3 regions of the Variovorax sp. AC194 genome follow, and region 1 is predicted to be linked to each of the others. Evidence: riboswitches for the same ligand, from Rfam matches in the RefSeq annotation. Region 1 holds a riboswitch; each other region holds the start of a gene.
What was found. Region 1 has a riboswitch for S-adenosylhomocysteine ahead of metH (methionine synthase). Riboswitches for the same ligand answer to the same signal wherever they lie in the genome.
Positions count from the first base shown of each region.

Region 2: another riboswitch for S-adenosylhomocysteine. It lies ahead of ahcY (adenosylhomocysteinase); the one in region 1 lies ahead of metH (methionine synthase).
Region 3: another riboswitch for S-adenosylhomocysteine. It lies ahead of ahcY (adenosylhomocysteinase); the one in region 1 lies ahead of metH (methionine synthase).

Region 1 covers NZ_OZ409823.1:35,115-44,758, reverse strand. The annotation lists gene ACZYRS_RS00175 (LysR family transcriptional regulator) at 1-912, opposite strand, end outside; gene ACZYRS_RS00170 (PACE efflux transporter) at 1,013-1,450, shown strand; gene ACZYRS_RS00165 (lipase secretion chaperone) at 1,383-2,372, opposite strand; gene ACZYRS_RS00160 (lipase family alpha/beta hydrolase) at 2,392-3,429, opposite strand; S-adenosyl-L-homocysteine riboswitch at 3,570-3,643, shown strand; gene metH (methionine synthase) at 3,666-6,413, shown strand; gene ACZYRS_RS00150 (ArnT family glycosyltransferase) at 6,466-8,268, shown strand; gene ACZYRS_RS00145 (glycosyltransferase) at 8,265-9,266, shown strand; gene ACZYRS_RS00140 (GtrA family protein) at 9,263-9,644, shown strand, end outside.
Region 2 covers NZ_OZ409823.1:4,314,119-4,323,762, forward strand. The annotation lists gene ACZYRS_RS20595 (LysR family transcriptional regulator) at 1-51, opposite strand, end outside; gene ACZYRS_RS20600 (class II aldolase/adducin family protein) at 234-1,022, opposite strand; gene ACZYRS_RS20605 (thioesterase family protein) at 1,055-1,465, opposite strand; gene ACZYRS_RS20610 (ABC transporter permease) at 1,525-2,346, opposite strand; gene ACZYRS_RS20615 (ABC transporter ATP-binding protein) at 2,343-3,083, opposite strand; gene ACZYRS_RS20620 (enoyl-CoA hydratase/isomerase family protein) at 3,120-3,935, opposite strand; gene ACZYRS_RS20625 (acetate--CoA ligase family protein) at 4,020-6,116, opposite strand; S-adenosyl-L-homocysteine riboswitch at 6,311-6,415, shown strand; gene ahcY (adenosylhomocysteinase) at 6,478-7,914, shown strand; gene ACZYRS_RS20635 (LysR family transcriptional regulator) at 7,991-8,974, opposite strand; gene ACZYRS_RS20640 (ABC transporter substrate-binding protein) at 8,959-9,644, opposite strand, start outside.
Region 3 covers NZ_OZ409823.1:1,062,079-1,071,722, reverse strand. The annotation lists gene ACZYRS_RS05060 (TlyA family RNA methyltransferase) at 1-751, opposite strand, end outside; gene ahcY (adenosylhomocysteinase) at 758-2,197, opposite strand; S-adenosyl-L-homocysteine riboswitch at 2,271-2,340, opposite strand; gene ACZYRS_RS05050 (hypothetical protein) at 2,470-3,105, shown strand; gene phaP (TIGR01841 family phasin) at 3,298-3,801, shown strand; gene ACZYRS_RS05040 (alpha/beta fold hydrolase) at 3,820-4,737, shown strand; gene ACZYRS_RS05035 (hypothetical protein) at 4,767-5,204, shown strand; gene ACZYRS_RS05030 (alpha/beta fold hydrolase) at 5,201-6,274, shown strand; gene ACZYRS_RS05025 (GNAT family N-acetyltransferase) at 6,271-6,873, shown strand; gene ACZYRS_RS05020 (hypothetical protein) at 7,013-9,202, shown strand; gene ACZYRS_RS05015 (hypothetical protein) at 9,239-9,644, shown strand, end outside.

The sequences.
Region 1 (9,644 bases):
ATCCTTCGGCGCGTGCGCGGCCGCCTGCCGGTCGCGCGCGATCAGCGCCACGAAGCGCTGCGCGCCCAGCCCCAGCGGGCGCTCCCTCGACCACACCACATCGACCCACAGGTCGAGGCCGTTGCTGAGGTTCTCGAACGGAATCTCGACCAGCGCGCCCGCCGCCACGTGCGGCCGCGCGAAATTGCGCGGGAGCCACCCCCAGCCGAGACCGGCGGTGATCAGGCTCAGCGCGGCCAGCGCATTGTCGGTGCGCCAGACGTGACGCGCGAACACGAAGCGCGGATCGCTGGTGGCCAGGTCGCGGCCGGCGACGACGATCTGGCGCGTGTTCGTGAGGTGCTCTTCCCGCAGCCGTTCGCCGGCCGCCGCGACGAGCGCCGGGTGATCGGGCGCCATCACGGCCACCATCGTGTCGCTGCCCACTTCCTGGAAACCCTCGCGGCCGTCCAGGCTCGGGCGCTCGAACACCAGCGCCAGCTGTGCGCGGCCGCTGTGCAGCAGCGCCAGCGCGTCGGCCTGCGGCGCGGCCAGCACCTCGACCTGCAGCAGCGGGTATTCCTGCGCGAGTTCGGCGAGCGGGCCACTCCAGGGCGCGGCCAGGAGCTCGGGCGCAATCGCCAGCGTCAGGCGGTTTTCCAGCCCCTGGGTCAGCGCGAGCGCCTGCACCTGCAGCTGCTTCAATTGCGCCGCGAGCATCCGCGCCTGCGGCTCCAGCGAACGCGCGGCGGCGGTGGGCTGGGGCTCGCGGCCCTTGCGGTCGAACAGGGGCAGGTCAAGCTCGGCTTCCAGGCCCGCGATGGCCATGCTCACGGCCGAGGGCACCTTGTGCAGCGCCCGCGCGGCGGCCGAGAAGGAGCCGTGGTCGATCACGGCCAGGAACACCTCGACGTTGTCGCTGGAGAAGGCCATGGCGTCCGATCTATCAATTTAATTGAAATAAGATGACTATTTATATCAGTAAATAGCAAATAAAGTCCATCCATCGTATTCAAGTTCAAGAGGAAAAGTCATGCAAGGGCTCCAGCGTCGTGTCGTCTACATCTCCCTGTACGAAGGGATCGCCATCGTGTGCGCCAGCGCCGGCCTGGCCCTGATGACGGACGCGGGGCTCGGCCATTCCGGCGTGCTGGCGGTGGCGGCCTCGGTCGTCGCGGTGATCTGGAACCTGATCTTCAACGCGCTCTTCGAGCGCTGGGAATCGCGCCAGGCCGTGCGCGGGCGCAGCGTGCGCCGCCGCATCGCCCACGCCATCGGCTTCGAGGGCGGGCTGATCGCGTTCCTGGTGCCGATGTTCGCCTGGGGCCTGGGCGTTTCGCTCTGGCAGGCGCTGGTGATGGACCTGGGCCTGGTGGTGTTCTTCCTGGTCTACACCTTCGTCTTCAACTGGGGCTTCGACCGGGTGTTTGGCCTGCCGCGTTCGGCGATGGGCTCGGCCCAGACGGCGTAGACCGTGACCCCCGCAGCGCCAGCGCGCCGGCCAGGCGCAGGCGCTCGCGTTCGTTGAAGAGCGATTCGCGCAGCTGCTCCTGCTGCTCCGGGGGCGCATTGGCGTACTGGTCGAGGCGGCTGTTCCAGTCCCGGTTTTCCTGGTCCAGCGCGGCCAGCTGGCGGGCCGCTTCGTAGCCGTAGGCGGCGCTGCGTTCGGCAAAGCGCTCCTGGGCGCTCGCGCCGCGCGCGTCCATGGCGTCGGTCTGGCGCTGCACGTCGACCTGCGCGGTGAAGGCGCGGCGCTGCTCGCGCTGTTCGGGCGTGAGCAGGGCCTCCTCGCGGCGCTGCGCGGCGGCCGCGCGCTCTTCGGGCGTGAGGTTGGCGTCTCGGGCGAGCGCCATCTTCTCGGCCATGAGGATGTCCTGGCGGATCTCGTCGCCGAAGAGGCCTTCGATTTCCTCGGGCGCGAAGTACCGGCGCCGCACTTCGGCGCGCGCCTCGATGGTCTTGCGCAGCGATGCGGGGTCGCCGCCATCGGGCGGTGGCAGGGCCTGCATGGCCTCCTGCATGTCGACGTAGCGCTCCAGCAGGCCCATCGCGCGCGCGACCAGTTCGGCCGGCAGGCGCTTGGCGAGCAGGGCGGGCGCCATCGCCATGAAGGCCGCCTTGCCGGTGGCCTGCGCCTCGGCGAGCACGCTCTCGAAGACGAGGATGAGCGAGGGGTTCAGCATGGCATCGGGGGCGGGGCGGGCGTCGCCGATCGGCTGCGCTGCCGGCACTGCGCCGACCGTGCCACCCGGGCCGGCGGCGGCGGAAGTCGCCACCACCGTCTCGGGGGCGTCGGCCGGCGGCAGCCCGTCCACCAGCCACCATCCGCCGAGGATGGCGAGCGCCGCGGCGCCCGCCATCGCACCGAGCTGCAGCGGTCTGGCCTTTTTCACGAGGAGGCGTGCCGCATCGTCAGAGGCCCGCGCTCTTCAAGCGCGCCGCCTGCTCCTGGAAGAGCTGCACCGGCTTCTTCTCGAACAGCGTCCACAGCCCGATGTAGGTCAGGCCGAAAAGCTGGTTGACCTCGTCCAGGTGGTTCTGGCGGTAGTCGCCCAGGTGCGTGCCCAGGCGGGTGCTGCACACGGCCAGCAGGCCGTCGTTGGTCTCGCCCCCGAAGGCGATGAGGCTCAGCCCGCCCATCGCCACGTCGCTCGCATCGAACGCGTTGGTGAGCGGCTGCACGCCGGACCACGAGTAGTAGCGCACGCCGTTCGCCTCGGCCGGGCCGCTCTTCACGTCGCACGAGGCGCCGGGGGCCGGGCGGCCCTGCGGAAATTTCTTGTCGAAGGCCGCGCCGCCCGCGGTGGTGAGCGAGCTGAGCGCGTTCAACGGCACCTCGGGCAGCTCGCTCGGGTCCTTGCCCGAGAGGGCGCCCAGCAGCAGCATCGCCAGGCGCAGCGTCTCGGCGACCACCGCCTCGGAGACGCTGCCCTCGGGAATCCTGCGCAGGATGTCGGCCACCTTCGAGCCGCCGTTGGCACCGCCCACGGAGGTGACCGAGGCGACCAGCCCGGGCTCCACCGCCGCCACGTAGCGCGCGGTGGGCGCGCCCTGCGAATGGCCGATGAGGTTGAACTTGAGCGACGGGTTGCCCGAGAGCGCCCGCAGGTTCTTCAGCTCCTGGATCAGCTGCTCGCCGCGGATCTCGGAACTGTTGGCGCCCGAGACCTGGGCCACGTACACCTTGGCGCCCGCGCCGGCCAAGCTCTCGGGGATGCGATAGAAGTAGTCGATGCCCAGCACGTTGTCGAAGCCGAAGAGGCCGTGCACCAGCACGATCGGGTTCTTCGTCTTCGCTTCGCTGGACGTCACCCGGGCCTGGACCTGCGTGGGGGTGTCGGTGATGGCCGCCTGGCTCAGCGTGGTCGTCCCCAAAAGGCCGAAGAGCAGTGCGGCGCAGACCGGGCGGGCGGTGAGGCGCAGCAGCCTCGAATTCCTCTTTCTTGGCATATGTTCATTCCTTTGTTTTCAAATAAAAACACGAACGTTCGTTCTTCGACGAATTGCGCGCCCGCATTCTGTGGGGGGTGCCTGGGAGGCCTGCATAGGGCTTTCCCGCGGGAGCGGGCGAACGCCCTTAAAATCCATCCCCTCCCAAGGAGCGTTGCAGCGGTCCGCCAGGCGGGCCGTCAGGCTTGGGATTTCAAAACGACGCTCGCCTGTTTGTTCCTTTCGCAGGTGAGCCCATGGCCCAGACCCCCCAAATTGCCGTTCCCCCCATGAAGCTGTCCGGCCTCGAGCCGGTCGCCATCGGCGCGGGGACGCTGTTCGTCAACATCGGCGAGCGCACCAACGTCACCGGCTCCAAGGCCTTCGCGCGGATGATCCTGAACGGCCAGTTCGAAGAGGCCCTGGCCGTCGCGCGCCAGCAGGTGGAGAACGGCGCCCAGGTGATCGACATCAACATGGACGAGGCCATGCTGGACAGCAAGGTCGCGATGGTCCGCTTCCTGAACCTCATTGCCAGCGAGCCCGACATCGCGCGCGTGCCGGTGATGGTGGACAGCTCCAAGTGGGAGGTGATCGAGGCGGGCCTTCGCTGCATCCAGGGCAAGGGCATCGTCAACTCCATCTCCATGAAGGAGGGCGTGGACAAGTTCAAGCACGAGGCCAAGCTCGTGAAGCGCTACGGCGCCGCCGCCGTGGTGATGGCCTTCGACGAGAAGGGCCAGGCCGACACCTACGAGCGCAAGGTCGAGATCTGCGAGCGCGCCTACCGCATCCTGGTGGACGAGGTGGGCTTTGCGCCCGAGGACATCATCTTCGACCCGAACATCTTCGCCATCGCCACCGGCATCGAGGAGCACGACAACTACGCGGTCGACTTCATCAACGCGGTGCGCTGGATCAAGGAGAACCTGCCGGGCGCCAAGGTGTCGGGCGGCGTGTCGAACGTGAGCTTCAGCTTCCGCGGCAACGACCCGATGCGCGAAGCGATCCACACCGTGTTCCTGTACCACGCGATCAAGGCGGGCATGGACATGGGCATCGTCAACGCGGGCATGGTGGGCGTGTACGACGACCTGGAGCCCGAACTGCGCGAGCGCGTGGAAGACGTGGTGCTCAACCGCCGTCCGGACGCTGGCGAACGCCTCGTGGAAGTCGCCGAGACCGCCAAGAGCGGCGCCAAGGACGAGAGCAAGCGCCTCGAATGGCGCGGCACGCCCGAGCACCCGGTGCACGTCAACCAGCGCCTCTCGCACGCCATGGTGCACGGCATCACCGACTTCATCGTCGAAGACACCGAAGAGGCCTACCAGCAGATCCTGGCCAGGGGCGGCCGTCCGCTGCACGTGATCGAAGGCCCGCTCATGGACGGCATGAACATCGTGGGCGACCTGTTCGGCGCCGGCAAGATGTTCCTGCCGCAGGTGGTCAAGTCGGCGCGCGTGATGAAGTCCGCCGTGGCCCACCTGCTGCCCTACATCGAGGAAGAAAAGCTGCGCGACGAGGCCGCCGGCCGCGACGTGCGCACCAAGGGCAAGATCATCATCGCCACGGTGAAGGGCGACGTGCACGACATCGGCAAGAACATCGTGACCGTCGTGCTCCAGTGCAACAACTTCGAAGTGGTGAACATGGGCGTGATGGTCCCGTGCCACGAGATCCTGGCGCGCGCCAAGGTCGAGGGCGCGGACATCGTGGGCCTCTCGGGCCTCATCACGCCGAGCCTGGAAGAGATGCAGTACGTGGCCGGCGAGATGCAGCGCGACGACCATTTCCGCATCAAGAAGATCCCGCTCATGATCGGCGGCGCCACCACCAGCCGCGTGCACACGGCCGTGAAGATCGCGCCGCATTACGAAGGCCCCGTGGTCTACGTGCCCGATGCGTCGCGCAGCGTGAGCGTGGCGCAGTCGCTGCTCTCCGACCAGGCCACCGCGTACATCGACGAGATCAATGCCGACTACGAGAAGGTGCGCACGCAGCACGCCAACAAGAAGCAGGTGCCGATGTGGCCGCTGGCCAAGGCGCGCGCCAACAAGACGCCCATCGACTGGACGAACTACACGCCGCCCGTGCCGAAGTTCATCGGCCGTCGCGTGTTCAAGAACTTCGACCTCACCGAGCTCGCCAAGTACATCGACTGGGGCCCGTTCTTCCAGACCTGGGACCTGGCCGGCCCGTTCCCCGCGATCCTGAAGGACGAAGTCGTCGGCACGGAAGCCGTGCGCGTGTACGCCGACGGCCAGCGCATGTTGAAGCGCCTGATCGAAGGCCGCTGGCTCAGCGCGAGCGGCATCGTCGGCTTCTGGCCCGCCAACACGGTGAACGACGACGACATCGAGCTCTACACCGACGAGACGCGCAGCGAAGTCGCGCTCACCTGGTACGGCATGCGCCAGCAGACCGAAAAGCAGGCGATCGACGGCGTGATGCGCCCCAGCCGCTGCCTGGCCGACTTCGTCGCGCCCAAGGACAGCGGCCTCGCGGACTACGTGGGCGTGTTCGCAGTCACCGCGGGCCTGGGCGTCGAGAAAAAAGAGAAGTACTTCATCGACGACCTGGACGACTACTCGGCCATCATGTTGAAGGCCCTGGCCGACCGGCTGGCCGAGGCCTTTGCCGAATCGCTGCACCACCGTGCGCGCACCGACCTCTGGGGCTACGCGCACGACGAGAGCCTCAGCAACGAGGACATGATCGGCGAGAAGTACCGCGGCATCCGCCCCGCGCCCGGCTACCCGGCCTGCCCGGACCACAGCGTGAAGGGCCCGATGTTCGACCTTCTGAACTGCGCGGACATTGGCATGACCCTGACGGAAAGCCTCGCTATGATGCCCGCCGCCAGCGTCAGCGGTTTCTACCTGAGCCACCCCGACGCGACGTACTTCAACGTCGGCAAGATCGGGCACGACCAGTTGCAGGACCAGGCCGCGCGGCGCAAGGAGAGCGAGTCCGTCCTGGAGCGCCTGCTGGCGCCCAACCTTTGAACCTGCCGGCCGGCGTGGCCGACCGGCACCGGGAGTTGTTATTCAGAAGCTGATGTTTGCAGCCGCGCACTACGCGGCACTCGTGGTTTTCATCGTCAGCTGCTGGGGGTGGGGGCGCGGCGTGCTGGCCCGCCTGGCACCGCCGCCGCGCCGCGATGCATGGCTCGAAGGCGCGGTGGCCACGGCGCTCGGCGTCGGGCTCTTCATCTGCGCGTTCCAGGTGCTGGCGATCTTCGGCGTGTTCAAGCTCGGCGCCACGCTGGCGGTGGTTGCCGCGGGCGTCGTCGTCGCCGCGCTGCAGTTGCCCGCCTGGCTGCGCGAGCGGCGCGCCCTGAACGCGAGCGCCGTCGCCGTGCCGTGGACCTACTTCGACCGCATCGCGATGGTGGCGCTGGCGTTGGTCGCGCTGCCCGCGCTGGTCGCGCCGCTCGCCCCGCCGGCCGCCTTCGACGAGCTGATGTACCACCTGCCCTATGCACGCGAAGTCGCGCAGCAGGGCTCGCTGGGCATCCACGAATGGCTGCGCTACCCCTGGTTTCCGTACAACTACAACCTGCTCTACGCCGCTGCATTGCAGGTGGGCGACGACGTGCTGCCGCACTTCCTGAACGCGCTGGCGGGCGGGCTCTCGGTGGTGATGATCTATCGCCTGGGCATGCTGCACGCCAACCGGCTCACCGCCTGTATCGGCGCGGCGATCTGGCTGGGGCTGGGCGATTACTCGAACGCGCTGATCGACATGGGCGTGGCGCTCTTCGTGCTCACGGCCTGCGTGTCGCTGTGGTGGTGGCGTGAATCGCAGCCGGTGCACAGCGGCATGCGCTGGCTCGGGCTTGCCGCCTTCTGCCTGGGCGTGGCGGCGGGCTCCAAGTACCAGGCGCTGGTCTTCATGCCGCTGGTGGCGCTGTTCGTCGTGTGGCATGAGCGCCGGCCCAAGGCCTGGGCGCTCGCGCTCGTGTGCTTTCTCATTCCGTGCATCTACTGGTATGCGCGCAATGCCGTCATGACCGGCGATCCGTTCAACCCGATCGGCGCGCGCGTGTTCGGCTTCAGCGAGTGGATTCCGGCCGACTACGTGCAGCAACTGGCCGACGTGCGCGACCACGCCGAGATGCCGAACGCGCTGATCTGGTCGGTGTTCCTCGCGCCCTTCGGCGCCTTGTGGAAGCGCTCGGCCGCGGTGCGCGCCGCGGGCTGGTTCTGCTTCTATTCGCTGGCCGTGTGGGTCGTGACCTCGCGCTATCCGCGGTACCTCACGGCCTCGTTCCCGCTGCTCGCGATGACGGCCGCCATCGGCTGGCAGGTGCTGTTCGGCTGGATCGCGGCGGGCGTGCGTCGCCTCTTCGGCATGAAGGCGGCCGCCGCAGAAGGCGTGCCCGAGCTCACCAACCGGCGCAGTGCGGCGCGCATCGGCGACTGGGTGGTCGTGCTGCTGTTGGCCGTGCTCGCGGCGGTGTCGGTGCGGCAGACCGCGGGCAAGGTCGCGATGGTTTCGCCCACGCCCGAGACGCGCGAGGCGTTCCTGCGCCAGCACGTGCCGGGCTATGCCGTCATGGACTACCTGCGCCGCAACCCGACCGGCCGCGTCTACCAGATCGCGCTGAACGAAGCGATCTACTACGGCCCGAATCCGATCTGGGGCGACACGCTCGGCCCGTGGCGCTATGCCGACTTTTTGCTGCTGCCGCCCGGCGACATGGCGCGCAAGCTCGGCAAGCTGGGCTTCACCGCCATCGTCATGCCCGACCACCTGGCGCCGACGCTGGCGACCCGCGCCGGCTTCGACACCCACTTCGCCCCGCTGTTCGCGCAAGACGGCAGCCGGGCCTACCGTATCCTTCCGACCGCACCATGAATGACGCCGACGACACCGTGAGCCGACCGCGCGCCGCGCCGCGCATTGCCGCGGTCATTCCGTGCTTCAACGAGGCGCTGGCCATCCGCCAGGTGGTCGAGGGGTTCCGCGCGGCGCTGCCGGCCGACGCCGAGATCCACGTGTTCGACAACAACTCGACCGACGACACCGCCGCCGTCGCGCGCGCGGCCGGCGCCATCGTCACGCACGTGGCCGCGCCGGGCAAAGGCAACGTGGTGCGGCGCATGTTCGCCGACGTGGAGGCCGACATCTACGTGATGGTCGATGGCGACGCCACCTACGACACGGCCGCGGCGCCGCGCCTCATCCAGCGGCTGGTCGACGGCAACCTGGACATGGTGGTGGGCAACCGCATCGACGACGGGCAGAACGCGCTCACCTACCGCGCGGGCCATCGCCTGGGCAACCGCATGCTCACGGGCGCCGTGGTGCAGCTCTTCGGCGGGGGCCTCACCGACATGCTCTCGGGCTACCGCGTGTTCTCGCGTCGCTATGCGAAGTCGTTCCCGGCGCTCTCGCGCGGCTTCGAGATCGAGACCGAACTCACCGTGCACGCGCTGGAGCTGCGCATGCCCTGGGCCGAGGAAAGCACCGCCTACAGCACGCGCCCCGAGGGCTCGCACAGCAAGCTCTCGACCTACCGCGACGGCTGGCGCATCCTCAAGACCATCTGCAAGCTCTTCGTGAGCGAGCGGCCGCTGCAGTTCTTCTCGATCATCGCTGCGCTGCTCGCGGCGGGCGCGATCGCGCTGGTCGTGCCTCTGGTGGTCACCTACATGCACACCGGCCTGGTGCCCCGGCTCCCCACGGCGGTGCTGGCCACCGGCGCGATGCTGGGCGCGATGCTCTCGATCGTGTGCGGCGTGGTGATGCACGCCGTGACGCTCGGCCGCAGGGAGGCCAAGCGGCTGCGCTACCTGGCGATTCCGGGCGTGCGCAACTGCAGTCGCAGCACCACCCGCAGCGCCTTGAAATGAAGCTCGGGCGCGAGCTCCTGTCGTTCGGCCTGGTGGGGGTGATCGGCTACGTGGTCGATGTGACGGTGCTGTACCTGCTCGCGCCGCTCCTGGGCTGGTATGGCGCGCGCGTGCTGTCGTTCCTGGCGGCCGCCACCGCCACCTGGGCGCTGAACCGCCGCTACACCTTCAGCGACCGCAGCGCCGATGTCCCCATCCTGCGCGAATACCTCGGCTATCTCTTCACCATGTTGGGCGGCCTGGTTTTCAACTACAGCGCGTATGTGCTGGTGCTGCACTGGGTCACCAGCCCCTGGGCGCCCGCGGCGGGCGTGGCCGCGGGCAGCTGCGCGGGACTGGTCGTGAACTTCCTGTCGGCGCGCTACCTGATCTTCAAGT
Region 2 (9,644 bases), 4.3 Mb from region 1:
CCCCACCCGCGCGACGCCTGCGAAATACCGCAACCCAATGCTGTTGATCAAGGAAAAAGACCTCCGACGATGTCTGCGCTTCTGCGCGGCCTGCAAATCTTATACAGGACACAAAGCAAACCTTGTGCCGTCTGCCAAAGATCGCAACGCTGCGCGAGCCCTCGATCCACCGCGCCTGGGGCGTGCGCCCAGAGGCCGCATCCACGGACGCGATCAGACGTGATCAGACGTTCCTACGCGCGATAGCCGCGACCGTCGGCAGCTTCCAGCCGCCGCTTGAAAGCATTCCATTCCCGTGCGTGCGGATCAGCCTGCGAGGCGTTCGCGCCGCCCTTCTCGAACTGCAATGCGGTCTTCTCGGACACTTCGGGCGACAGCGGCCGCACCGCCTGGCCGGAAGACTGGATGGCGAGCTGCACCCGGCATGCCCGCTCCAGATTGAACATGAGGATGAATGCTTCCGCGACGGACCGCCCCACCGTCAACAATCCGTGATTGCGCAGGATCAGCGCCTTGGCCTTGTCCCCGAGGCTCGCCACCAGCCTCGCCCGCTCGTCCAGATCGAGCGCCAGCCCTTCGAAGTCGTGGTAGGCCACCCGGCCGTAGAACTGCAAGGCCCACTGGTTCGTCGTCTGAAGGCCATCGCGCAGCGACGCCACCGCCATGCCGCCCACCGTGTGCGTATGCATCACGCAGGCTGCGTCGTGCCGCGCCGCGTGGACCGCGCTGTGGATCGTGAAGCCCGCGGCATTGACTTCGCTCTCGCTGGCGTCCACCTTGTTGCCATCCAGATCGATCTTGACCAGCGAAGACGCCGTCACCTCGCTGAACAGCAGGCCGAAGGGATTGATCAAGAAATGATCATGCCGGCCGGGCACACGCACCGAGAGATGCGTGTAGATGGCGTCGTCCATTCCGAACAACGCGAACAGACGGTAGGCGGCGGCCAGGTCCTCTCGCACCGCCTGCTCGCTGCGTTCGCGCTGTTCGCCTGAAACAGCATCGTGCTGCGTGGTGCTCATGACTGCGTTCTCGGTGTTCATGACCCGCACCCTCAGGCCTGCGCGAAGCGGCTCGCGGCGCGCTTCTCGACGGCGATCTTCGGCGCGATGGCCCGCGCATGCGTTCCCTTGCCGATGATCCCCGCACCATCTTCGGCCCACACCTCGAAGAGGAAGAGAGGCCCCTTCTTCTCCAGGAACCTCGCGTGCGCGGTGATCTTCTGGCCGACCGGCGTCGGCGCGAGATGCTCCAGCTCCACCTTCGCACCGACGGAGAGTTGCCCTTCCGCAAGAAGCGGCCGGAGTACCTTTGCCGCGGCACGCTCGAGCTGCGCGAGCAGCCACGGCGTCGAGAAGACCTCGGGAAAGAACTCGCCGGGCTCGGAAGAAAGGCCGGCGGCGAGATGGGTTTCGGTGACCGTGACGTCGACCGATGCGTGTGCGTTTTCTTGAAGTTGTTCCATGGCTTGAGGTCCTGTGTGTAGAGAGGGGAAGAAGCCCCTCGGATCAGCGCGCGCCGGCTTCAGGCACCGACGATTTTTTCGGCTTCATGGTTGACCCAGAAAACCACCTTGCGCTTGATGAGATCGACGGCGCCGTGCAGCAGGATGCCCATCACGGAAAGGATGATGAGAATGGCGAACACACCCGCGGTGTCCATCGAGAAATTGCGCTGCAGGATCAGGTAGCCCAGCCCGGCTTGCGAGCCCACGAACTCGCCGACGATGGCACCGATCACGGCCAGCACGATGCCCACGTCGAGGCCGACGAAGATGTACGGAAGGGCATTGGGTACCTTCACGTACTTGAAGGTCTGCCAACGCGAACCGGTGAACGCGGTGATCAGGTCGATCTGCTCCCGAGGCGAGGAGCGCAGACCGACGATCGTGTTCGCCAGCACCGGGAAGAACACGATGGTGGCGGTGATGACGATCTTGGACGTGACGCCGAAGCCGAACCAGATCACGAACAACGGCGCGATGGCGACCTTGGGAATGGTCTGGAAGGCCACCACGTACGGATAGAGCGTTCGCTCCACCAAGGTGAACTGTCCGATCAGGGCGCCCAGAACGAGGCCGAACAACGCGCCGACAAAAAAGCCCACGAGCGTTTCGTACAAGGTCACGCCGGTGTGCCACACGAAGGTGTTGTCGGCCAGGCCGTTCCACAAGGAGATCACCGTTGCGGTCGGCGACGGAACCACGAGGGACGAGACTTCGAGAAGCCTGACCGCGAGTTCCCACCCGCCGATGATGACGATGAACAGGAGGATGGAGAGCGGGCGCTCGGGCTTGCGGCCAAGAAGCCCCGGGCCGCCGCGTTTTGGCGTGCTGGTGGTGGTCATGCGTCGAGCGCTCCTTGTGAACTGAAATACTTGCGGATGTGAGAGACCACCTCCCCGAACGGCGCCGAGTTGATCATCTCCAACCTGCGTTCCGCCGGCAGGTCGACGTTGAGGATTTCGGTGATCCGCCCCGGACGCGGCGACATCACGATGACCCGGTCCGCCAGGAACACCGCCTCGGGAATGCTGTGTGTCACGAGCAGCACGGTCTTCTTGCTGGCGGCGCGAATGCGCAGCAGGTCGAGGTTCATGTTCTCGCGCGTCATGGCATCCAGCGCACCGAAGGGTTCGTCCATGAGCAGCAGCGCCGGATCGTGGGCCAGCGCCCGTGCGATCCCCACGCGCTGCTGCATGCCGCCCGACAGTTCATTGGGGTACTTGTCCTCGAATCCGGCGAGCCCGACCATGGCCAGGTACTTCCTGGCGTCGGCGCGGTTCGCATCCGTGATGGCGCCATGCAGCTGGCTCGGCAGCAGGATGTTCTCGAACACCGTGCGCCACGGCAAAAGTACCGGCGCCTGGAACACCACGCCGATCTGGCGATTCGGACCGTCGATCGGACGTCCGTCGATCTCGACCGAGCCGGACGTGCGACGCAGGATGCCCGCAAGAATCTTCAGCAACGTCGATTTGCCGCAACCGCTGGGGCCCACCACCGTGATGAACTCTCCGTCGGCCACCGAAAAATTGACGTCGGACAGCGCGTGGATCTCGTTCCCCTCGCGTGTCGCGTACATCTTGTTCAGGCCTGAAACATGAATCATCGGATCTCCTCAAGCAGCGTTGGTGCGAGCGTTGTCGCCGGACCGGGAAGCGGTCCCGGGTAAAGCGAAGCGCTCGTCTCGCCACTTGAACGCAGCCTTCATGCCATCGCGCCCCATGCGTTCGAAGAATTCCTTCGCTTCGTCCGACTCCGACATCAAGACCTGGGTGAAGATCTCCGCGCCGTACTCGATCGCCGGCTGGAACCCGCGCAGCTCGTAGGAGCGATTGAGTCCGAGCTTGTTGAGCTCGACCGCCGGCGGAGGCAGCTTCGCGAGCCGCAGCGCGGTGTTCATCGCCTCGGCGCGAAGCTGGTCGGCAGGCACCACGCGGTTCGCGATGCCAAGGCGCACCGCGTCCTCGGCCGACACCCGATCGCCGAAGAGCAGAAACTCCTTGGCGCTTTTCATTCCCATGATCCAGGGCGTGATGTTGAAGGGCGGCGCGGACTGGAACTGGATCTCCGGCTCGCCGAACACCGCCGCCTCCGAGGCAAGCGTGTAGTCGCAGACCATGGACAGGTCGCACCCTCCGCCAAGCGCGAAGCCGTTCACGGCCGCGATCACCGGCAGGCGCGACTTCCAGATTCGCCACCACGTGTCGTTCCCGAGCTTCACGTGACCGCGCCAGTCCTGCACGCTCGTGAACGGCTTGTCGCGCGGCGCGAGATCGAAGCCCGCGCAGAAGGCCCTGCCCTGCCCCGTGATGATCAGCACGCGCACGCCGGTGTCGTTCTCCAGCATGTCGAGGGCGTGCTGCATGTCGATCAGGATCTGATCGTTCAGCGAGTTCATCTTGTCCGGCCTGGCGAGCTCGAGCGTCGCCACCGTGTTCTCGATGCTCAGTTCGATGCATTCATATTTCATTTTTGCTTGTCTCCTGGTTTTTCGATGCAGGCACCTTCGGCGCGGCTATTGCCGAGCCTTCGGGATCACCAGCGCGTCCAGCACCACCGCACCTTGGCCTTGCGCGAGGACTGCGACGGGATTCAGGTCGATGGCTTCGATCTCGTTGGCGTAGACCACTGCAATGTCGGACAGCCGTTCCAGCGTTCTTGCCAACGCGTCACGGTCCGCCACGACACCGCCTCGGTAACCGGCCAGCAACTTGCCCAGCCGCGTCTGGTCGATCAGCGCGGCGGCGGTCTTCACGTCCACCGGCGCGAGCTCGAACGTGGCGTCCTGCAGGATCTCGACCAGCACGCCGCCGGCGCCGACCACGACACCCGGTGCAAAGGGTCGATGCGTCACGACACCCAGGATGGCTTCGACACCACCGCGAACCATCTGCTGCACCAGCACGCCGGCAACCCGCGCTTCGGGCGCCTTCTTTGCAACGCTGTCCAGGATCTGACGGTATGCCGCTCGCACAGCGGCTGCGTCCGGTAGATCGACGACGACGCCACCTACTTCGCTCTTGTGGGGAAGGTCCGCGGATTCGATCTTCAGCACCACGGGATACCCGATGGCATCGGCGTTTGCAACGGCGTCTTCCTCGCTCGATGCCAAGCGCTCAGCGGTCACGCGGATTCCGTGCGCCTCCAGGAACGACTTGCTCTCCCGCTCGGTCAGCGGCTCCGCGGATTCGAAGCGGCGCGCCCATTGCTGTTGACGTTCAATACCCGGCGTCTTGGGAATGACCTCGGTGGCGATGAACGCCGCATGGTCCACCAGATGCTTGATGGCACGCAGCGCATTGCGCATTCCGCACAGCGTGGGCACTTCGCTCAACGGCGCGAGCACGGCCGGATGAATCCTGGCGGACAGGTTGTTGAAGAACACGACGGGCTTGCGCGCCCGCGCGCTGCGTTCGGCCACGGTGATCGCGAGCTTCTCGTAGATCGACGCCTGGTCTTCCCCCATGGAGGCCGGGCAATCCTGCGACACGGCAACGATATGGATCGCAGGATCGTTCAGCAGCGCGTCCAGGCAGTCGCCGTACATCCGGGTGTCGAACACACCGACACCCGTTGCATCGAGCGGATTGCGCGGAGCGCCGAACGCGGGGAGCACGGTCTTGAGGTGCGCCACGGTCGCATCGTTCAATTCCGGCAGATCCAGTCCGCAGCGCTCGGCGATGTCGCAGGTCATCGACAGTTCGCCGCCGCTCACATTGAGAACGCCGAGTCCCGCGCCCTGCGGCATCGAGCCGATCGTGGAAAACAGCGCGACGGTCTCGACCAGTTCGTCGTAGTCTTCGACCAGGGTGACGCCGTGGCGCCTGAAGAATGCCAGCAGCGCCGTGTCGGAGCTCGCGATCGCACCGGTGTGCGCGGCGCTCGCGGCAGCACCGGACACGGACCGGCCGACCTTCAATGCCACGATCGGCTTGCCCGCCTTTCGCATCTGCGCGGCGGCGCGTGCGAAGGCCGAAGGATCGCGCAACGTCTCCACGAAGAGCGCGGCGACCTTGGTGCGCGGGTCTTGCGCCACATAGTCGAGGTACTCGGGAATATCGGTCACCGCCCCGTTGCCCAACGACACCAGGTGGCTGAACTTGAAGCGGTTCAGGCTGCTCAAGGCGATGCATGCAGAACCCGAATGCGAGATGAGCGCGATGTCGCCCGCCTCCAGCCCCGCCGGCACGGCAGCGCTGTACAACGCCACGCCGTTCTCGACACTGAAGATTCCCAGGCAATTGGGTCCGCAAAGATTGATCTGGTTGTCGCGGCAGAAGGTGCTGATCTCCACCTGCAGAGCCGCCCCTTGTTCTCCGGTCTCGGCGAACCCGCTTGCGTACAACACCGCGCTGCGCGCACCGGCGGCATGCGCGTTCTTGAGGGCATCGAGGGCCTTGTCCGCGCCCAGCGCGATCACCACGCAATCCACCGATCCGGACAACGCCGTCAGGTCGCGATGGCATGCCAGACCCAGCACGGAATCGGCGCTGGGATGAATGGGATAGATGGCCCCGGCATACCCGACGCGCAGGAGATTCTTGATCACGGTATTGCCCATCGCCTCGGGTCGCGGCGACGCGCCCAACACCGCGATGGACTTGGGATTCATGAGCGTGGACAGGTAATGCAAAGAGGGGCTCCTACGGGCTTGAGAGGCATCGCTCGATCGCCGCGTGAGATGCGGCACCGATGTCGAGAACCGCGACTCTAGGGAGCGCACATGTGCGGGTCAATCACAGATTTTCGGCATCCGCGTACTAATTTTTGACACACACCAGGAGCGCTCGAACACTAGAATTTTTGTTCACCGAGGAGCGCTGCAACGATCACGCCCGCCACTGCGCGAGCTGCGATCCGTCAGGCTCGGAAGACTGCCCGAACCGGCATCCTTAACTGCGCTCACCGACAGAGTGCGGTGAGCCCCCGGTGTTCATCTCGCTCTGACGACAACCCATCACAAGGAGCAAGAGATGAGCGAAAGATTGACATCGAGCCCAACCGGCGATCACGTCGTGGCGGACATCGCGTTGGCCGGCTGGGGCCACAAGGAACTGCGCATCGCGGAGACGGAGATGCCGGGCCTCATGGCCATCAGAAACGAGTTCCTAGAGCAGCAGCCGCTCAAGGGCGCACGCATCGCCGGGTCCCTGCACATGACCATCCAGACCGGCGTTCTCATCGAGACGCTGCAAGCGCTGGGCGCCACCGTGCGCTGGGCGTCGTGCAACATCTTCTCGACGCAGGACCACGCCGCGGCGGCGGTGGCTTCGAAGGGAACTCCCGTCTTCGCCTTCAAGGGCGAAACGATGGAGGAGTACTGGGACTACACCCACCGGATCTTCGAGTTCGGAGGGCCTCGCGGCGAACCTGAAGAAGGCCCCAACCTGATCCTTGACGACGGTGGCGATGCGACCACGCTGATGCACCTGGGCAGCCGCGCAGAAAAGGATCGCAGCGTGATCTCGCAGCCGGCCACTTCGGAGGAGCGCATCCTCTTCGCAGCCATCGAGAAGAAGCTGGCCACGGACCCCACGTGGTACAGCCGCCGTCTGCGTCACATCATCGGCGTGACCGAAGAAACGACCACCGGTGTCTTCAGGCTCAACGACATGAGCATCAAGGGCGAACTCGCCATCCGCGCCATTGCCGTGAACGACTCCGTGACCAAGAGCAAGTTCGACAACACCTATGGCTGCCGGGAGTCGCTGGTCGATGCGATCAAGCGCGCGACCGACGTCATGATCGCCGGAAAGATTGCCGTGGTGGCCGGCTTCGGCGGCGTCGGCAAGGGCTCCGCGCAGGCGCTGCGCGCCCTCAGCGCCCAGGTCTGGGTGACGGAGATCGATCCCATCAATGCGCTGCAGGCGGCCATGGAGGGCTACCGCGTCGTGACCATGGACGAGGCGGCAAGCCAGGCGGACATCTTCGTCACAGCGACCGGCAACCGCGACGTCATCACCTTCGAACACATGAAGCGCATGAAGGACCAGGCGATCGTCTGCAACATCGGGCACTTCGACAACGAGATCGACGTGGCGTCGCTCGAGGCCTGCCAATGGGACGAGATCAAGCCGCAGGTGGACCATGTGATCTTCCCCGATGGAAAGCGGATCATCCTGCTCGCCAAGGGCCGCCTCGTGAACCTGGGGTGCGCGACGGGCCACCCCAGCTTCGTCATGTCCGCCAGCCTTGCGAACCAGACGCTGGGACAGATCGAGCTTTTCACAAGACAGGCGGCCTATGAAAAAGGCAAGGTCTACGTGCTGTCCAAGCTCCTGGACGAAAAGGTCGCGAAGCTGCATCTTGCAAAGCTGGGCGCGCAGTTGACGGAGCTCTCCGACGCGCAGGCCGCCTACATCGGCGTGAGCAAGACGGGCCCGTTCAAGCCCGAGGCCTACCGCTACTAGGGCACGTGCTGCACGTGCTGCACGTGCTGCACATAGCCTTTGCCCGGCGATGTGCGGCAAGTGCTTCGTCGATCAGTCAGCGGTCGGCGGCAACCGAACGCACCGCCGTGCGCAGGTGCTCCACGAAGATGCTTGCGGCCGCGGGCAGGTCGCGATCGGCATGGATGCTGACGTTCAGCGGCCAGCGATCCAGCCCCTGCCCGCGCAGCGGCACATAGGTCATCCCCGCGGGCGCTTCGTGATCGCCGAAGTACCTGTCCACGACGGCAATCGTCAGACCCGCGCCCGCCGACGCGCGCATCAGCTCGAACGAATTGGTGACCAGCAACCCACGCGGGCGAATCCTGGCTTTCGCGAACATGCGAACGTAGCTTTCCCGAATGGTCAGCGACGCATCGGGCAATGCGATGTCTTCGCCGGCGCACTCCGCAACATCGACGAACTCCCGCTGCGCGAACGGATGGCTGCGCGCCACCAGCAAGCAAGGCGTTGTCATGGCCTGTTCGACCACAGAGACATTGAAGGCGTCCGGCGTGATGTACGACAGGGACACGTCGATGTCGTGATTGGCCAGCATTGCAGTGAGCTTGTTGCCGCCCGCGACGATGACCTCGAACACGATGCCCGGGTACGCGGCATGAAAGCGATGCAGGAACTGGGGAACGAACTCCCGCGTGAAGGATTCGGAAATGCCGAACCGGACCTTGCCGGTCCGGATGGTCTTGAGCGACCGGATATCGTCGCGAACCGCGTCCAGGCCCGCTTCGATGCTCTTCGCATAGTTCAGCACCACCTGGCCTTCGGCCGTGAGCTTGAGACCCTTGTGCCCCCGGTGCCGCTCGAGCAGTTCGGCGCCCAGTTCCTCCTCCAGCAACTGGATCAGCCGGGAGATCGCGGAGGCCGCCACTTGCAATTCTTCCGCGGCGCGGCGTATCGAACCCGACCTCGCAACGGCCACGAAGTATTTGAGCGCGTTGCTGCTCACCGGGCGCAGCTCCGCCTTTCGCCGGCCCTGCGGCCCGACGGACGCCGGACCCGTCGCAGTCACCAGTTCGCGCACTTTTCGGCGGCCTGCCGGATCGCCGATGCATCGAACTGATTGGCTCTCCGATAGAAATCCGCGTCGGCAATCATCAGTGCGCTTGCCGGCACCGCGCGGCTGACCTGGCCCGACTTGCGCATGAATTGCTCCAACCGGGACACCGCGGCTGCGTCGACGTTGCCCCAGTATTTTCCGCCGTTGACCTTGTATGCGTCGCGGAAGGAATCGAGCTGGGCCTTGAGCAGATTGGCATCCCACTGCGCCAGCACCGACGGCTCCACCTGCCCCGTGGGCTTCGTGTTGGGCCAGGATTTCCACTGGATTCGGCGAACGCAGTCGGGGTTGGCAAATGCAAACTCGGAAGCTTTCGCCATGCCGCGTGCGATGGCTTCCACCATCTTGGGGTCCGATTCGATCGTCTTGGACATCGCCGCGATGCTGAAGTCGGGCAAGGCACGCCAGTCTTCGCCGCGCAGGTAGCGCATCTTCAAGCCCGCGTTCTCGAAGCCCGCCATGGCAGAGGCCCAGAACATCAGGCCCTGTACACGCCCGCTCTTGAGCGCGTCGATGGCCGGTGCGCCCGCGCCGGTGGCGATGAACTGGACATCCTTGTCCGGATCGATGCCCTTCTCCTTGAGGTAGGCGCGCAGGATGGCGACCCCGCCCGACCCCAGGCCGAACACGCCGA
Region 3 (9,644 bases), 1.0 Mb from region 1:
AAAACTCGCGGTTGCCGTCGCCACCGGCGATCGGGCTGTCGAACCACTGCAGCACGCGCAGCTCGAGCGCGGCGCACGCATCGCGCAGGCGCTTCTCGACGATCTCGTACATCGCCGCATCGCGCACGATGCCGCCCTTGCCGACCTGGCCGGGCTGCAGTTCGAACTGCGGCTTGACCAGCATCAGGAGCTGGCCGTCGTCGGCCAGGAATTCGACGACTGCCGGCAGCACCAGCGTGAGCGAAATGAACGACAGGTCGCCCACGATCAGGTCGAAACGCAAATCGGACGGCGCTTCGCCTTCTTCCTCCTGCAGATCGTCCGGTGACAAGGCCCGCGCATTGACGCCCTCGATGGCGACGACGCGCTCGTCCTCGCGCAACTTCGCATGCAACTGCCCGTGGCCGACATCGACACCCACGACCTTCGTCGCGCCGCGTTGCAGCAGGCAGTCGGTGAAGCCGCCGGTCGACTGGCCCACATCGAGGCACAGCTTGCCGGCGGGATCGACACCGCTCACAGTGAGCGCGCCTTCGAGCTTGAGTCCGCCGCGCGAGACGTAGCGCGCCTCGGCCGCGTCGTCCAGTTCGAGCTCGGCGGAATCGGGCACCTCGTCCTTGTTCTTGACGACCGAGCGCCATGCGTCGCTCGTGCCCGCATCGCGCCAGCGCATGCCGCCGGCAATGAGCCGCACGGCCTGCGAACGCGACGCGGCGAGGCCGCGTTCCACCAGCAATTGATCAGCGCGCATGGACGCTTAGTAGCGGTACGTGTCCGGCTTGTACGGGCCGTTCTTGCTCACGCCGATGTAGGCGGCTTGCGAGTCGGTCAGTTCGGTCAGCATGGCGCCGACCTTCTTCAGGTGCAGGCGCGCGACCTTCTCGTCCAGGTGCTTGGGCAGCACGTAGACCTTGCCGGCCTGATACGCGTCCTGCTTGGTGAACAGCTCGATCTGCGCGATGGTCTGGTTGGCGAACGACGACGACATCACGAAGCTCGGGTGGCCCGTGCCGCAGCCCAGGTTCACCAGGCGGCCCTTGGCCAGCAGGATGATCTTCTTGCCGTCCGGGAAGGTGATGTGGTCGACCTGCGGCTTGATCTCTTCCCACTCGTACTTCTCGATCGACGCGACGTCGATCTCGTTGTCGAAGTGGCCGATGTTGCAGACGATGGCCTGGTCCTTCATCTTGGCCATCGTGTCGTGCGTGATGACGTCCTTGTTGCCGGTGGTCGTCACGAAGATGTCGGCCTTGTCGGCGGCGTATTCCATCGTCACGACCTTGTAGCCTTCCATCGCGGCCTGCAGGGCGTTGATCGGGTCGATTTCGGTGACCCACACCTGGGCGCTCAGGGCGCGCAGGGCCTGGGCCGAGCCCTTGCCCACGTCGCCGTAGCCGGCCACGCAGGCCACCTTGCCGGCGATCATCACGTCGGTCGCGCGCTTGATGCCGTCCACCAGCGATTCGCGGCAGCCGTACAGGTTGTCGAACTTGCTCTTGGTCACCGAGTCGTTCACGTTGATGGCGCGGAACAGCAGCGTGCCCTTGGCGCTCATCTCGTTCAGGCGGTGCACGCCGGTGGTGGTCTCTTCGGTCACGCCGATGATCTCGGCGGACTTGCGGGTGTACCAGGTCGAATCGACAGCCAGCTTGGCCTTGATCGCGGCGTACAGGATGCGTTCTTCTTCGCTGGTCGGGTTGGCCAGCACGCCCAGGTCTTTCTCGGCGCGTTGGCCCAGGTGCATCAGGAGGGTGGCGTCGCCGCCGTCGTCCAGGATCATGTTGGGGCCTTCGCCCTTGGAGTCCTTCGGGCCGAAGTCGAAGATGCTGTGGGTGTAGCCCCAGTAGTCTTCCAGCGACTCGCCCTTGATCGCGAACACCGGCGTGCCCGAGGCGGCGATGGCCGCGGCGGCGTGGTCCTGCGTCGAGAAGATGTTGCACGAGGCCCAGCGCACGGTGGCGCCCAGGGCTTGCAGCGTCTCGATCAGCACGGCCGTCTGGATGGTCATGTGCAGCGAGCCCGTGATGCGCGCGCCCTTGAGCGGCTGCGCCTTCGAGAACTCTTCGCGGATGGCCATCAGGCCGGGCATCTCGGTTTCCGCAATGCGGATTTCCTTGCGGCCCCAGGCGGCGAGGGACAGGTCGGCAATCGCCTGGTCGGCGGTCAAAACGGGGGTGGGCTTGAGAACAGCGCTCATGAGAACTCCAAAACTGGTTTGAAAGATGCCACTGCGTACGGGGGTCTGACGGAAAAGGACTCACCGCGAGAACAGCGGGTGAGCGTGGTTGCGATGTGGTCCGAGCCTCACGCCTTGATGGCGCTGCAACGCTCCTCGGAACGGCGGATTGTAGACGGGGTGCCAGGCCGAGCCAACCGCTGGGGTATCCCACATGACGGGAAGCGCGTTTCGTTGTCGAGGCGTACATTGATCCGCACCCCAACACCAAGATGCAAGACGCAAGACCCCCCATGTTCTCCAGAATCCCCTCGACCCTGCTGGCCTCGGCCGCACTTCTCGCCGCTGCCGCCCTCCCGGTCATCGCCTCCGCGCAAGCGGCCTCCGAACAAGTCCGCATCCGCGGCACCATCGTCCGCGTCGACGCCAAGACCCTCGTCGTGCAGGACCGCGGCGGCGAAGTCGTCAGCCTCGCGCGACCGGCCGACATGCAGCTGTCGGAGGTCTACCAAATCAAGCTGGCCGACATCAAGAAAGGCAGCTTCATCGGCACCGCCGCCATGCCGCAGGCCGACGGCTCGCAGAAGGCGCTCGAAGTCGTGGTGTTCCCCGAGGCCGCACGCGGCACCGGCGAAGGCCATCGCCCGTGGGACCTGTTGCCCGAGAGCACCATGACCAACGCCACCGTCGCCGACCTGGCCGCGGCGCCGAAATCGGTGAAGGGCGGACAGCAGCTGCGCCTGACCTACAAGGGCGGCGAGAAGACAGTCATCGTGCCGCCCGACGTGCCGGTCGTGACCTTCCGCCCCGGCACCGATGCACTCCTGGTGCCCGGCGCCAAGGTGCTGGTCAATGCGCAGGAAAAGAACGGCACGCCCACGGCGCTGCGCGTGACGGCCGGACGCAACGGCTTCGCGCCGCCGATGTAAGCCTTCGCGGCAGTCGCGGGCATTCGCGGGCTTCGCGATACAGGCATTCAATATCCAAGGGAAATCCCGCAGGCATTTTTGTTGCCGCGGGGACCTTGGCCGTGCCGGTGCGGCGTATCGTGGCGAGGGACTTTTGCCGTCCGGCCGGTCCTTGCCATTCACCCGTTCACCCGACACAGGAGATACCGCACCATGGCCACTGCCAAGAAAGCCGCCGCCAAGAAGACCACCGCCAGCAGTAGCAGCAGCAGCGCCAAGACGGCCGCTCCCAGCGCCGCCGACATGCTCAACCCGCTGAAGAACTTGAAGGGCATGACCGATCGCCTGCAGGAACTGAACCTCACCGGCGGCGCGGGCAAGCTGCTCGAGAACGGCCGCAAGGATTTGCAGGCGCTGATGCAGGCCAACGAAAAGTCCTACCAGGGCCTGCAGACCGTGGTGCAGCGGCAGACCGAGATGATCAAGAGCGCCATCACCGAATGGCAGACGGCCGCCAAGGAAATGCCGGGCAAGGACGCCAAGGCCAACCTCGCCAAGCTCGACGAACTCGGCCGCCAATCGTTCCAGCGCGCCATCGACGACATCAAGGAGCTGGCCAACCTTGCGGCCAAGTCGCAGGCCGATGCCTTCGACGTGGTGCGTCAGCGCATCCAGTCCAACGTGGACGAAGTGACCAAGCTGCTGCAGCGCAAGTAAGCGCAAGGCGCTCGCGCGATGACCGCCGTCCCACCCCGCACCGAGCGCCGCACGCTCGCCAACGGCATCGAGATCGCGTGGGACAGCTTCGGCGACCCCGACGCGCCGCCGCTTCTCCTGATCATGGGCCTCGGCGCCCAGATGGTCGCCTGGGACGACGCGTTCTGCGCGCGCCTGGCCGAAGCCGGCGGGCACCGCGTGATCCGTTTCGACAACCGCGACATCGGCCATTCCACGCACCTGCCGCACCTGGGCATTCCCGACATCCAGGCGCTGATGCTGCAGGCCATGGCGGGCAAGCCGCTCGCGGTGCCCTACACGCTGCGCGACATGGCGGCCGATTGCATCGGCCTGCTCGACGCGCTCGACATCGACCGCGCGCACATCGTGGGCGCATCGATGGGCGGCGCCATCGGGCAGGAGTTGGCCATCCATCACCCGGAGCGCATGCGCTCCTTCACCAGCATCATGTCCACGACCGGCAACCCGGCGCTGCCGCCGCCCACGCCCGAGGCGATGGCGGTGCTGTTCTCGCCCACGCCGCTCTCCTTCGATGCCTTCCTGCCGCACTACAGGAAGGTCTGGCATGTGCTGCGCGGCCCCGACTTTCCGCTCGACGAGGCGCGCGACGCCGAGCGCGCGCAGCTCATCTTCCTGCGCGGGCTCAACCCGGGCGGCGTGGCGCGCCAGCTGGCGGCGATCTTCGCGTCCGGCAACCGCAAGCCCGCGCTGCGTGACGTGCAGGTGCCCACGCTGGTGATCCACGGCGACGCCGATCCGCTGGTGCCGGTGGCCTGCGGCGTCGATGTGGCCGATGCCATTGCGGGCGCGAAGCTGCTGCGCATTCCGCGCATGGGCCACGCGCTGCCGGTGTCGATGTGGCCGCAGATCATCGACGCCATCGCCGCGCACACCGGGCAGCGCCGCGACCATTGACCGACCGATAGACGACGGGGCCTCTGTCCATGAACAAGTTCTCCCCCCTCGACCCGATGGCCATGTGGCGCGAGCTCACGGCCCAATGGGAAAAAAGCACCAACGAATTCGCCAACGAGACCATGGCCTCGGACCCGTTTCGCCAGGGCATGCACGGCGGCATGAACGCATCGCTCACCGCGCAGAAAGGGCTGGGCGAGCTGATGGCGCGCTACCTCACGATGCTCAACCTGCCCACGCGCGCCGACATCCAGGCGCTGGGCGAACAGTTGCAGCGCATCGACGATCACTTGGCGAACATCAGCCGCGCGATGGAGGGCGGGCGCGGTCCTGCAACCTCCGCGGCCACGGCCGCGCCACCCAAGCCGCGCCGCACCAAACAGCCGCCGCAAGCTGCCGCCGCCGTGAAAGCCCCGGCACCGCCCCCCGCACCGAAGCGCCCCGCAAGAAAGCGCAGCGCGCGATGAACGCCATCGCCGACGCACTCGCCCTGCCGGACATCGGCGCGGAGATCGAGCGCGCGATCCAGCGCAACATCAAGGGCCTGGACTTCCTCACCTCCGCCACGCCCGCGGTCGGCCAGACGCCCAAGGACGAGATCCACCGCCGCGGCACGCTGAGCCTGTACCACTACCGCCCGCTGGTCGACGAGATCTACCGCGTGCCGGTGCTGATGGTGATGGCCACCACGAACCGCGCGTACATCTTCGACCTCGCGCCCGGCCAGAGCATGGTCGAGTACCTGCTGCTCAAAGGCTACGACGTCTACGTGATGGACTGGAACGCGCCGCGCGCCGACGAGAAGCGCCTGCGCATCGAGGACTACGTGCTCGACTTCATTCCCGATTCCATTCGCCGCGTGCAGGAAGATTCGGGCGAGGAAGACATCACCATCGCCGGCTATTGCATGGGCGGCGTGCTCTCCACGCTGTACGCGGCGCTGCACCCGGGCGGACCGATGAAGAACCTCGCGCTCTTCACCACGCCCATCGACTTCAGCCGCATGAAGCTCTTCCATGCGTGGTCGGACCGGCGCTATTTCGACGTCGACCGGCTCATCGACACCATCGGCAACGTGCCGCCCGAGATGCTGTTCGCCTCCTTCGACATGCTGCGTCCCGCGGGCCGCGGCGCCGGCGTGGTGCAGCTGTGGGACAACATGGCCAACGACGAGTTCGTGAAGTCGTACCGCATGTTCGACCGCTGGGGCGCCGAGATGCTGCCGCTGGCCGGCGAGTACTTCCGCCAGACGGTGAAAGAGCTGATGTGGGACAACAAGCTCTTCAAGGGCGAGCTGGTACTCGGCGGGCGCAAGGTGCTGCTGGAAAACATCAAGGTGCCGGTGCTGCACGCGCTCGCGCAGCACGACCACATCGTTCCCTACGAGGCCGGCCAGCCGCTCATCGCGAACATCGGCTCGGCCGACAAGGAAGAGGTCGTCCTCAAGGGCGGCCACGTCAGCCTGGCCGCGGGCGCCAACGCGGTGCGCCGGCTGTGGCCCAAACTCGACGACTGGCTTGGAGTGCGATCGACATGACCATCACCTTGGCCTCTTCCTCCCGCAACTACCCGCGCATGGTGCCGAACGGCGACGGCGACATCGAGCTGCGCCTGATGACCGCGTACGACGCCCCCGCCGTGCTCGCGTTCGCGAAGGCGCTGCCCGCGCACGACCTGCTCTTCTTGCCGCGCGACATCACCGAGCCCAAGGTGATGGGCGCGTGGGTGCGCGCCATCGAGCGCGGCGACATCGACAGCGTGCTGGCGGTGCGCGGCAGCACAGTGCTCGGCTGCGCGGCCGTCATCCGCGACCCGCATTCCTGGTCGGACCACGTGGCCGAGCTGCGCGTGCTGGTCGCGCCGGCGCTGCGCGGCAGCGGCCTCGGCCAGCAACTAGCGCAGGAGGGCTGTGCGCTGGCGGTCGAGCGCGGGCAGGAAAAGATCGTTGCGCAGATGACAGTCGACCAGCGCGGCGCCATCGCCGTCTTCCAGGCGCTGGGCTTCCGGCCCGAGGCGTTGCTGAGCAAGCACGTGAAGGACCGCCAGGGCCAGGCGCATGACCTGGTGGTGCTGAGCAACGACGTGGCGCAGTTCGAGGCGCAGATGCGGGCGTATGGGGTGACGGAGGCTTTTTAGGGCCTCGGCGATAACAATTGCGCGGTTTTTGTAATCAAAAGCATCCAGAAATAAGCGGCTGAAGCTACGATCCATCGGTGCCCGGAGGGGGCGCGAGGTCGGTGCGCATGGCACCGGTGAGCGGATCGGAGAAAAAACAATGAAGACGACATTCGCTGCGCTGTGGAGCGCGGTTGTTCTGTGCGTGGGCCTGACGGCTTGTGGCGGGGGCGGAGGAAATGGCAGCGGGAGCGGCATCGCCGCGCCGATGGCGGCCGATGCCGGTGGGCCTGCCCTTTCAGGTGCGCCGGCGCTCCAGGCGCCGGGCGATGAAGAAGCGCCGTCGCTGACGGCCCAGACGGCGACGAGCGCAGCCCTCGACGCACAAGCCATCGCGGCGCGCCTGAACGCCGCGGATGCGCGCAACGGCGTGTACTACGTCTATGCCGCGAACGGCACCAATGGCACGCGGCAAAAGTTGCGCGTCAACTTCGACACCAAGAGCTACACGCTGACCGACAACCTGGGCCAAACGACGTCCGGCACCTTCGGCGAAGACCCGGGCGAGCCGGGCACGTACCTCTTCGCGAGCAGCCGCCTCACCGGCGCGGTGAACACGGCGCGTTTTCGCATCACCGCCGACGCCATCGTCGGCGCGTTCCCGTTCGAGAAGCCGTGGTCGAACCCGGTCAGCTATCAAGTCACCGCCTTCATCGCGGCACGCGCCTTCGTCACCGAACCCGCGCAACTCGACGGCGAATACAACCGCTTGGGCATCAGCCTCAACAGCGACGGCAGCGCCGATTCGCAGATCGTGCCGATGCTCATCTCGGGCAAGGGCACGAAGTTGATGATGTGCTTCGACAACGCGATCAACCAGCCGGAAGCTTGTCCGCTGGAATCGCGGCGTGTCTACACGATCACGCCGGGCGCCGATTTCGTCTGGACCGGCACCAACGTCAATGCGCCCACCGACGTGCTGGGATTCCGCATGGCACGCATCGGCGGACAGAACGTGGCGCTGCTCGGGGGCAGCAGCGCCACGGCCCCCGACGTGCGGCCTTTTCGTATCGCGCTTCGCGACGTGACCACCTGGCCCACGGCACGCTACGTCGGCAGTTCCTCGGACGGCCGCTGGGGCACGAACCTCCTGGGCCCCGCGAGCACGTCGCGCGCCAGCTTCGATGCGACAGGAACATCCGCCACCCTTGCCCTGCCGGTGAACGACGTCGACCCCCGGATGCCCCAAGGCATCCGCCTGATCAACGGCAGCGGCGTGGACAGGTATTTCGCGACCCAGAACGGCACGCTGGCGGTGATCGTCGGCGCGCGCAATCCCGGAACGCAGGGCTACATCCAGATCGGCCTGTTCAAGGACAACGGCGGCGTCGATCCGCGAAGCGGCAGCTACCAGACCTACTCCGCGCAGCGCGATCCGGTGAAGCTGACGCTCGATTTCGATGCCGGCACCTACCAGATGAACGAAGCCTTTCAGCAGGCCAGCAGCGGCACGTTCAGTGCCGACCCCTCCGACCCCGGCAGCTACGTCTTTGCCAGCCCGCGCATCGCCGGGATCGTGAACACGGCGCGGTTTCGTGTGACTGACGACGCGATCGTCGGCGCATTCCCGTTCTTTGTGAACGCGCTCGCCACGCCCCAACACCAGGTCCAGCCCTTCATCGCGGTGCGCAACCTGGTCACGAGCCAGGCCGATCTGCCGGGCAGCTATGACCTGATCGTGGCCGGAACACCCGCAGCACTTGCACCCCGCTATCTGTCGTCCAGCATCGCACGGGTGGTCATCGGTCCCGACGGCGAGCTGACGAAGATCTGCAGGCTGACACCGGTCACGACCTGCGCCGATGAAGCGTCGCCGGGCGCCTTCGTGGTGTCCACGATATCGAACGAGTGGTACCTGTTCTCGGGAGACGGCTCGGCGCTCTTCACCTTCGTCGTGGCCAATGTGGGAAGCCGCAAGATCATGCTGGCATTCGGCCGCCAGTTCTACGGGAGCGACAACAAACTCGGCGCCTACCTGCTCCTGGGGCCGCGCCAACCCACCACCGACCCCGCCACATGGCTCACCGGCGCCGTGCACAGCTACTCGAGCGCGGGCGAACTGGGCGCGCTGGCCGTCGGCCCATCGAGCTATGCGGGCTCCTACCAGCGAGCCGATGGCACGACGGCACCGTTCGCGCTGACGCTCGCACCCGTGACGAACAACGGGCGGGTCATGACCGGTACCGATGCCGGCGGCATGCCGTTCCTCGCGATCAACGACGGGCGGTTCGTGTTCGCGATGCCTTCGAACGGCGATGCGAGCCAATTGCACATCGGCTTGGCGAATTGACGGCACGCCGCTCAAGTGGCGGGGGGAGAAGAAACAATGAAACAACGAGTCGGGACTTTCCGGGCCCTTCTCTTCGCCGCGTTCACGTGCGCGGCCCTCCTGGGCTGCGGAGGTGGCGGCAGCGATGGCATCAGCCTTCCAGCCGCGACGGGATCGGGCGCACTCAAGGACGCGCTCGATGCTGCATCGGCAAACGCCGATGACGTGCGTCTGCAAGCGGCAGGCGACGAGACGCCGTTTTCCGTGACAGCCCAGCAAGCAGGCAGCGCAAACCTCGATGCGCAAGCCATCGCCGCGCGCCTGAGCGCTGCGGATTCACACAACGGCGTCTATTACGTCTATGCCGCCGATGGCACCAATGGCACTCGGCAAAAGCTCCACCTCAATTTCGATACCCGGAGCTACACGCTCACGGACAGCCAGGGCCAAGCCACGTCCGGCA